DNA from 3 places in the Streptomyces sp. NBC_00388 genome. Region 3 is predicted to be linked to each of the others. Evidence: predicted binding sites of a transcription regulator. Region 3 holds the regulator's gene; each other region holds the start of a gene.
The links. The regulator HrcA, encoded in region 3, represses chaperone genes, less so after heat shock. The targets are predictions, from matches to a motif close to TTNGCACTCNGNNNNNCNGAGTGCNAA.

Region 1: a site for HrcA is predicted at 936-962, ahead of groES (co-chaperone GroES). Genes of this name have one in related genera too.
Region 2: a site for HrcA is predicted at 1,893-1,919, ahead of groL (chaperonin GroEL). Genes of this name have one in related genera too.

Annotation. Positions count from the first base shown of each region.
Region 1 is NZ_CP107948.1:4,669,214-4,672,487, forward strand. Features, by position in the region: gene OG917_RS21050 (THUMP-like domain-containing protein) at 1-640, opposite strand, end outside; gene groES (co-chaperone GroES) at 1,109-1,417, shown strand; gene groL (chaperonin GroEL) at 1,530-3,152, shown strand.
Region 2 is NZ_CP107948.1:3,436,815-3,440,088, forward strand. Features, by position in the region: gene groL (chaperonin GroEL) at 115-1,740, opposite strand; gene OG917_RS15500 (cold-shock protein) at 2,141-2,344, opposite strand; gene OG917_RS15505 (MoaD/ThiS family protein) at 2,762-3,037, opposite strand; gene thrC (threonine synthase) at 3,154-3,274, opposite strand, start outside.
Region 3 is NZ_CP107948.1:2,459,930-2,463,203, forward strand. Features, by position in the region: gene OG917_RS11235 (nitronate monooxygenase) at 1-395, opposite strand, end outside; gene dnaJ (molecular chaperone DnaJ) at 510-1,646, opposite strand; gene hrcA (heat-inducible transcriptional repressor HrcA) at 1,647-2,657, opposite strand; gene OG917_RS11250 (MBL fold metallo-hydrolase) at 2,814-3,274, shown strand, end outside.

The DNA of each region.
Region 1 (3,274 bases), 2.2 Mb from region 3:
TGATGGCTCCGGGTGCCCCGGCCGGCGACCCCGGGGCCGGGCGGCCGGCCACCGCGCCGGTGGCCCAGGACAGCGGCGGCGAGTAGGCCTCGGGGTTGAAGATCCGGCCGCGCCCGCCACGCCGTGCCGGGTCGGCGAAGACCGCGTCGTACGGCCCGGTGTCGACGTCTGTCACATCCGCGCACCGCACCTCGATCAGGCTGCCCAGCCCGAGTGCGTCGGCGTTGGCCCGTACGACTTCGGCTGTCAGCGGATCGCGGTCGACAGCCAGTACGGAGATCCCGGCGCGTGCCAGCGCCAGCGCGTCACCGCCGATGCCGCAGCACAGGTCGGCGACGCTGCGCACGCCCAGCGCGGAGAAGCGCCGGGCGCGGTACTCGGCGACGGACTTACGCGTCGACTGCTCCACGCCGTTGGGGGTGAAGAACATCCGGTACGCGTCCTCGGCGCCGAATTTCGGCACGGCGCGCTGCCGCAGCCGGGCCTGGGCGAGTGCGGCGGAGACGAGCTCGGTGGGGTGCGTCCGGCGCAACCGGGTGGCGACCGCCAGCTCCTGTGCCGGGTCGTACTCCCGCAGGGATCGGAGCAGGGCGAGGCCCTCATCGGTGAACAGCGCGGTGAAGGCGTCGAGGTCGGTCACCCGTCCATTGTGGGTGATCGCCGGATCCGTCCGCCGTGGGCGGGTGGCCACCGATCTGTCACCGATGCGTGCCCTGCGATGCGTGCCCTGCGACGCGTGCCCTGCGATGCGTGCCCTGAGGGGAGGAGGCGGTCGCCGATCCGTTCACCGCGGGGCGGGGCAGCAGCAGGCCCACTGGGATGTGAGCACGGCGCGCAGGGCGAGCGGGACCACTCACGGACGCCGGAGGGGCGGCGGCGGGGCTGCCCGCGGCATCGGAAGGAGACCCGGGGGCGAGCGACATGGCCGTGGCACATTGGCACTCCGCTTGACCGAGTGCTAACTGCCGTCCTAGTCTCAGTTCTGGCACTCCCCACGGGAGAGTGCCAAATATGGCGACGGGCCGGTCCGGCACCCGCGACGACGGATCCATCCGGTCGCCACTCAGACAGTTCACCCCGTGAGATCTCCGAAGGGGGAGACCGGATCGTGTCGACAACCAGCTCCAAGGTTGCCATTAAGCCGCTCGAGGACCGCATTGTGGTCCAGCCGCTCGACGCCGAGCAGACCACGGCCTCCGGCCTGGTCATTCCGGACACCGCCAAGGAGAAGCCCCAGGAGGGCGTCGTCCTGGCCGTGGGCCCGGGCCGCTTCGAGAACGGCGAGCGTCTTCCGCTTGACGTCAAGGCCGGCGATGTCGTGCTGTACAGCAAGTACGGCGGCACCGAGGTGAAGTACAACGGCGAGGAGTACCTCGTCCTCTCGGCTCGCGACGTTCTCGCGATCGTCGAGAAGTAATTCACCGACGTATTTCTTGATCTGTGCCCCTGGCCCCGCATCTGCTGTGTTCGCACACCGAGTGGCGGGCGCCGGGGGCGCAGTTCGTTTTTGAGAGGACTGAATCAGCTCCATGGCGAAGATCCTGAAGTTCGACGAGGACGCCCGTCGCGCCCTTGAGCGCGGCGTCAACAAGCTTGCCGACACGGTCAAGGTGACGATCGGCCCCAAGGGCCGCAACGTCGTCATCGACAAGAAGTTCGGTGCCCCCACCATCACCAACGACGGTGTCACGATCGCCCGTGAGGTCGAGCTCGACGACCCGTACGAGAACCTCGGCGCGCAGCTGGTGAAGGAGGTGGCGACCAAGACCAACGACATCGCGGGTGACGGCACCACCACCGCCACTGTGCTGGCCCAGGCGCTGGTCCGCGAGGGCCTGCGCAACGTTGCCGCCGGCGCTTCCCCCGCCTCCCTGAAGAAGGGCATCGACGCCGCGGTCAAGGCTGTGTCCGAGGAGCTCCTCGCGACCGCCCGCCCGATCGATGACAAGTCGGACATCGCTGCTGTCGCCGGTCTCTCCGCGCAGGACAAGCAGGTCGGCGAGCTCATCGCCGAGGCCATGGACAAGGTCGGCAAGGACGGTGTCATCACCGTCGAGGAGTCCAACACCTTCGGCCTCGACCTGGACTTCACCGAGGGCATGGCCTTCGACAAGGGTTACCTCTCGCCGTACATGGTGACCGACCAGGAGCGTATGGAGGCCGTCCTCGACGACCCGTACATCCTGATCCACCAGGGCAAGATCGGTTCGATCCAGGACCTGCTGCCGCTGCTTGAGAAGGTCATCCAGGCGGGTGGCTCCAAGCCGCTGCTGATCATCGCCGAGGACGTCGAGGGCGAGGCCCTGTCGACCCTGGTCGTGAACAAGATCCGCGGCACCTTCAACGCGGTCGCGGTCAAGGCCCCCGGCTTCGGCGACCGCCGCAAGGCGATGCTCGGCGACATGGCCACCCTCACCGGTGCCACGGTCATCGCCGAGGAGGTCGGCCTCAAGCTCGACCAGGCCGGTCTCGACGTGCTGGGCACCGCCCGCCGCGTGACCATCTCCAAGGACGACACCGTCATCGTCGACGGCGGTGGCAAGTCCGACGAGGTCCAGGGCCGCGTCAACCAGATCAAGGCCGAGATCGAGTCCACGGACTCCGACTGGGACCGCGAGAAGCTCCAGGAGCGCCTTGCGAAGCTGGCCGGCGGCGTGTGCGTGATCCGCGTCGGCGCTGCCACCGAGGTGGAGCTCAAGGAGAAGAAGCACCGTCTGGAGGACGCCATCTCCGCGACCCGCGCCGCGGTCGAGGAGGGCATCGTCTCCGGTGGTGGCTCCGCTCTGGTGCACGCCGTCAAGGTGCTTGAGGGCAACCTCGGCAAGACCGGCGACGAGGCGACCGGTGTCGCCGTCGTCCGCCGCGCCGCCGTCGAGCCGCTGCGCTGGATCGCCGAGAACGCCGGCCTTGAGGGTTACGTCATCACCTCGAAGGTCGCCGAGCTCGACAAGGGCAACGGCTTCAACGCCGCGACCGGCGAGTACGGCGACCTGGTGAAGGCCGGCGTCATCGACCCGGTCAAGGTCACCCGCTCCGCGCTGGAGAACGCCGCGTCCATCGCTTCGCTGCTGCTCACGACCGAGACCCTGGTCGTCGAGAAGCCGGCGGAGGAGGAGCCCGAGGCGGGCCACGGCCACGGCCACTCGCACTGAGGCTGACACCACGCACGTCTGAGGCCCGGTACCCCTTCACTTCGAAGGGGTACCGGGCCTCGGTGGTTCCGGAACGTCCGCGGCAGCCGCTCCCGTCGGGCCGTTCCCGTTAGGCCGCTCCT
Region 2 (3,274 bases), 980 kb from region 3:
CGAAGGAGGCAACCGGGGAACGCCCGAGGGCGGTACCCCTTGCGAGAAGGGGTACCGCCCTCGGTCCGTACTGCGTGCCGTACTACTGCTGGAGCAGCCGATCCTCGCTGAGGATCAGAAGTCCATGTCACCGCCAGGCATGCCGCCCGGAGCGCCGCCGGCAGCGGCCTTCTCCGGCTTGTCGGCGATGACGGCCTCGGTGGTGAGGAACAGCGCGGCGATCGACGCGGCGTTCTGCAGCGCGGAGCGCGTGACCTTCGCCGGGTCGATGATGCCCTCGGCGATCATGTCCACGTACTCGCCGGTCGCGGCGTTCAGGCCGTGACCGATGGGCAGGTTGCGGACCTTCTCGACGATGACTCCGCCTTCGAGACCACCGTTGACGGCGATCTGCTTCAGCGGGGCCTCAAGCGCGAGCTTCACGGCGTTGGCACCGGTCGCCTCGTCACCTTCGAGCTCAAGCTTCTCGAACACCGCGGAAGCCTGGAGCAGGGCCACGCCACCACCGGCGACGATGCCCTCCTCGACGGCCGCCTTCGCGTTGCGAACGGCGTCCTCGATGCGGTGCTTGCGCTCCTTGAGCTCGACCTCGGTCGCGGCACCGGCCTTGATGACGGCCACGCCGCCGGCCAGCTTCGCGAGGCGCTCCTGGAGCTTCTCGCGGTCGTAGTCCGAGTCGGAGTTCTCGATCTCGGCACGGATCTGGTTGACGCGACCCTGGACCTGGTCGCTGTCACCGGCACCGTCGACGATCGTGGTCTCGTCCTTGGTGATGACGACCTTGCGGGCGCGGCCGAGCAGGTCGAGACCGGCGCTCTCCAGCTTGAGGCCGACCTCCTCGGAGATGACCGTGCCACCGGTGAGGATGGCGATGTCGCCGAGCATGGCCTTGCGGCGGTCGCCGAAGCCCGGGGCCTTGACGGCGACGGACTTGAAGGTGCCGCGGATCTTGTTGACGACCAGCGTCGACAGCGCCTCGCCCTCGACGTCCTCCGCGATGATCAGCAGCGCCTTGCCGGACTGCATGACCTTCTCCAGCAGCGGAAGGAGGTCCTTCACGTTGCCGATCTTGGAGTTGACGATGAGGATGTACGGGTCGTCGAGCGACGACTCCATGCGCTCCATGTCGGTGGCGAAGTACGCCGAGATGTAGCCCTTGTCGAAGCGCATGCCCTCGGTGAGCTCAAGCTCAAGACCGAAGGTCTGCGACTCCTCGACGGTGATGACGCCTTCCTTGCCGACCTTGTCCATCGCCTCGGCGATGAGCTCGCCGATCTGGGTGTCAGCGGCGGAGATGGAGGCGGTCGAAGCGATCTGCTCCTTGGTCTCCACGTCCTTGGCCTGCTCGAGGAGAGCGGCGGAGACGGCCTCGACGGCCTTCTCGATGCCACGCTTCAGCGCCATCGGGTTGGCACCCGCGGCGACGTTACGGAGGCCCTCACGAACCAGCGCCTGCGCGAGGACGGTCGCGGTGGTCGTACCGTCACCGGCGACGTCGTCCGTCTTCTTCGCGACCTCCTTGACGAGCTCGGCGCCGATCTTCTCGTACGGGTCCTCGAGCTCGATCTCCTTGGCGATGGAGACACCATCGTTGGTGATCGTGGGGGCGCCCCACTTCTTCTCAAGGACGACGTTGCGGCCCTTGGGGCCGAGGGTGACCTTGACGGCGTCGGCGAGCTGGTTCATCCCGCGCTCGAGACCGCGCCGTGCCTCCTCGTCGAACGCGATGATCTTGGCCATGTGAAGTGGTCCTCCCAGGACTGGGGGTCCCCCCGGACGAAGTCTGGGGGTGGGTGGAAAGCGTCAGACCTGGCAGCGCCCGCGACGGACGGCCTGCTTGCCCGGTGGTTCCTTTCCCCACCCGGCCCGCGGGCCTCGCCAACCCGGTCTTTCTGTCACTCTCACTGGGAGAGTGCTAACGCCAATGATTAGCACTCGACCCCCTTGAGTGCAAGCGCCTTCGGAGAAGGCGCCAGGGGGCGGCGGCCGGGCCGCGGGTGGGTACAAGCCCCTCCGGAGAAGGGCCGTACCGGCGGCGGTGCGGGCACGACAGGCGCCGGAACGCACGAGGGGCCCGTACCCCACTGCGGGGTACGGGCCTCTCGGCGTGAGTGCGTCGGCGGCCGAAACGCGCCCTGTATCAGACGGCGAGTTTGACCATGTCCGCCTGTGGACCCTTCTGGCCCTGCGAGATCTCGAACTCGACTCGCTGACCTTCTTCAAGGGTGCGGTAACCGTCCATCTGGATCGCGCTGTAGTGGACGAAAACATCCGCACCACCGTCGACCGCGATGAAGCCGTACCCCTTCTCCGCGTTGAACCACTTGACGGTGCCCTGAGCCATGCCTAACTCCCCTATTACTGGCCCTTGCACAGAGCCCGCACTTCGCGGGATCCGGGTCAGACCTTGCGCCGGAACGCGTCGACCGCGGCTGAATGTATCTGCCCAACTGCCCTCTGCAACAGGTCAATCGGACGAGAAATCTGAGCGTCATCGAAGACACGATTGGGCGGTTTTCCAGGGATCCTTGGGCAAGTCGGGCCGGGCAAAGGGCACTTACGCCGCAAAGGGGCCGGACACATTGCCCACACATTGTCGCGGCCTCATATGCTCGGGGCACAGGCGATCAAGGGGGCTGCCCCAACTCTACCGTGTTCAATCATGTTGAATTGCCCCCTCCGCTTCGTGCGCGGAGGGGGCAAGGGGTACAGCAGGTGGCTCGGATGCCGGGCGCGGGCGCAGCGGCCCCGCCGGGCTCGCTCAGCCGCCGGCGACGGCCGGGATGATGGAGACACCGGCGCCGTCGGGCGTGGCGGTCTCCAGGCCCTGCTCGAAGCGCACGTCGTCGTCGTTCACGTACACGTTCACGAAGCGGCGCAGCTTGCCCTGGTCGTCCAGGACGCGGGCGGCGATGCCCGTGTGGTTCTTCTCCAGATCGGCGATGACCTCGGAGAGGGTGCCGCCGTCGGCGGCGACCTCGGCCTGGCCGCCGGTGTAGGTGCGGAGGATGGTGGGGATGCGGACCTTGACGCTCATGCGGATTGCCTTCCAGGAGTCCGGGGCGGGACGGGGGCGGACGGTTACGGGGATGACGGGTGCCCGGCCCGCCCGGCGGACGGGCCGGGCGGGCCGTACAGCGGGACGGGGCTCCGTCAGGCGCCCGCGGCCAGTCCGGCCTCGCGGAACGCGTCCAGGGTCGGACGGATCGTCGCGGTCGGGCCGGACGTCGGGGCGACCGCGTCCAGGGTCTTGAGGCCGTCGCCCGTGTTCAGC
Region 3 (3,274 bases):
CACCCGAAGGTGAAGGAGACGACCGGCACGGGGTCGTCGAGCAGGACCGCCAGCTTGGCCTCGTACCCGTCGTCCGAGCTGCCCTGGACATCGCCGAGGGGCGTCTCGTACCAGGTGGCCTCACCGGCGAGCTGGTGGCTGTAGACCTCGACGGCTGCCGGGTCGGCGTTGTCGGGCTGCGGCATGAAGAGGTTCACGCCGAAGGGCAGGCCGGTCAGCCCGCGCACCTGCTTGATCTCCTCGTACATGCCGTCCGCGGTCTTGTACCCGGCGGCGAGGAACCCGAGACCCCCGGCCTCGGAGACGGCTGCGGCGAGCTGCGGGCCCGAAGCACCGCCCGCCATGGGGGCCTGCACGATCGGATATCGGCAGAGATCGGCGAGTACGGAGGACATGACGGCATCGTGCCACGTCCGCCCCACCGCGCCGAATCGGCGCCCGGCCGGGCGCCGGGGCCGCGTCACCCCGGGAGCGGAGCTCCGCTCCCGGGGCGCGCACACCTCCCGGGGCTACCGCCCGTTGAACGCGTCCTTCAGCCGTGAGAACAGCCCCTGCTGACCGGGCTGGAACTGACCGGTCGGGCGTTCCTCACCGCGGAGCTTGGAGAACTCCCGCAGCAGGCGCTCCTGTTCGGCGTCCATCTTCGTCGGGGTGAGCACCTCGACGTGCACGATCAGGTCACCTCGGCCGCCGCCGCGCAGATGCGTGATGCCGCGCTGGTGCATCGGGATCGACTGCCCGGACTGTGTGCCCGGCCGGATGTCGACGTCCTCCAGCGCGTCCAGCGTCTGCAGCGGCACCTTGGTGCCGAGCGCGGCCGCCGTCATGGGGACGGTCACCGTGCAGTGCAGATCGTCACCGCGCCGCTGGAAGACCGCGTGCGGCAGCTCGTGGATCTCGACGTACAGGTCGCCTGCGGGGCCGCCGCCGGGGCCGACCTCGCCCTCGCCCGCGAGCTGGATCCGGGTGCCGTTGTCGACACCGGCCGGGATCTTCACCGTCAGCGTGCGGCGGGAGCGGATGCGCCCGTCGCCCGCGCACTCGGGGCACGGGGTCGGCACGACCGTGCCGAAGCCCTGGCACTGCGGACACGGCCGCGAGGTCATGACCTGGCCCAGGAAGGACCGGGTGACCTGCGAGACCTCACCGCGGCCGCGGCACATGTCGCAGGTCTGGGCCGACGTGCCGGGGGCCGCGCCCTCGCCGCTGCAGGTCGTACAGACCACAGCGGTGTCGACCTGGATGTCCTTCGTCGTGCCGAAGGCCGACTCGTTGAGGTCGATCTCCAGCCGGATCATCGCGTCCTGGCCGCGCCGCGTCCGCGACCTCGGCCCGCGCTGGGACGACGTACCGAAGAACGCGTCCATGATGTCCGAGAAGTTACCGAAGCCGCCCGCGCCGAAGCCGCCGGCTCCGCCGCCGCCCGCCTGCGAGAGCGGGTCGCCGCCGAGGTCGTAGACCTGCTTCTTCTGCGGGTCCGACAACACCTCGTAGGCGGCGTTGATCTCCTTGAAGCGTTCCTGCGTCTTGGGATCGGGGTTGACATCCGGGTGGAGCTCGCGCGCCAACCGCCGGAATGCCTTCTTGATCTCGTCCTGGGAAGCGTCGCGGCGCACGCCGAGAACGGCGTAATAGTCCGTGGCCACTTACGACTCCGCCAGGATCTGTCCGACGTAACGTGCCACTGCGCGTACCGCTCCCATCGTTCCGGGGTAGTCCATGCGGGTCGGTCCGACCACGCCGAGTTTGGCGACTGCCTCGTCGCCCGAACCGTAACCGACGGCGACGACCGATGTGGACGTCAGGCCCTCGTGGGCATTCTCATGCCCGATGCGTACGGTCATGCCCGAGTCCTCACCGAGCAGCTTGAGGAGCACGACCTGCTCCTCAAGCGCTTCCAGCACCGGCCTGATGGTCAGCGGGAAGTCATGTCCGAATCGCGTCAGATTGGCGGTTCCGCCGATCATCAGCCGTTCCTCGGTCTCCTCGACCAGCGTTTCGAGCAAGGTCGCGAGCACCGTGGAAACCGTACCCCGGTCCTCCTGCTCGAAGGACTCGGGCAGGTCCTGCACCAGTTGCGGGACGTCCGCGAAGCGGCGCCCCACCACCCGGCTGTTGAGCCGGGCACGGAGATCTGCGAGAGATGTCTCACCGAACGGCCCCGGACAGTCGACCAGGCGCTGCTCCACCCGCCCGGTGTCCGTGATCAGTACGAGCATCAGCCGGGCCGGGGCCAGCGCGAGCAGTTCCACGTGCCGGACCGTGGAACGGGTCAGCGACGGGTACTGCACCACGGCGACCTGCCGGGTCAGCTGAGCGAGGAGCCGCACGGTCCGGCCCACCACGTCGTCGAGGTCGACGGCGCCGTCCATGAAGTTCTGGATGGCGCGCCGCTCGGGCGACGAGAGGGGCTTGACGCCCGCGAGGCGGTCGACGAACAGCCGGTATCCCTTGTCCGTGGGAATGCGGCCCGCGCTCGTGTGCGGCTGGGCGATGAAGCCCTCGTCCTCCAGGGCCGCCATGTCATTGCGCACGGTGGCCGGTGAGACGCCCAGGCGGTGCCGCTCGGTGAGCGCCTTGGAGCCGACCGGCTCCTCGGTGCCCACATAGTCCTGGACGATGGCGCGCAACACTTCGAGTCTGCGTTCGCTGAGCACCCGCGCACACCTCCAGCTGTCGGTCCGGTACCGCTTGGCACTCGCTGTGTTCGAGTGCCAGGGACGTCCCAGTGTACGGCGGAGAGGTTCACCGCTGGCAAGGGCGGCCCGTCGCACCGTCGCGCCGGTCTCCGCCGACCGGGATAGCGTCGCGGTATGGACGCCACTTGGGAAGACTCCGGCTGGGAACGTCTGGCGGAGGGGGTCGGCCGGTGCCGTCTCCCCCGCTGGGACGCGACGGTCGGACTCGTGGCCGGCCGGGACGGGGCGCTGCTCTTCGACACGGGGGCCACGCTGCGCGAGGGCCGCGAGGTCCGGATGCGGGCGGAGGCGGCGCTGGGCCGCCGGGTCACGCACATCGCGCTGAGCCACCCGCACTTCGACCATGTGCTGGGGACCGCCGTGTTCGCGGGTGTCCAGGTCTACGGGGCGGTGGGCACCGACGGGCTGCTCGCCCGGGGATCGCGGGGCGCCGACGCGCTGCGCCAGGACGCGGTACGCCACGGGGCGCCGGCCGGGGAGGCCGCCGAGGCGGTGGCCCACCTGGTCGCGCCGCACCACCTGGTCTCCGGGGAGCTGACGCTCGATCTCGGCGGAGTCCGCGCCACCCTGGTCAA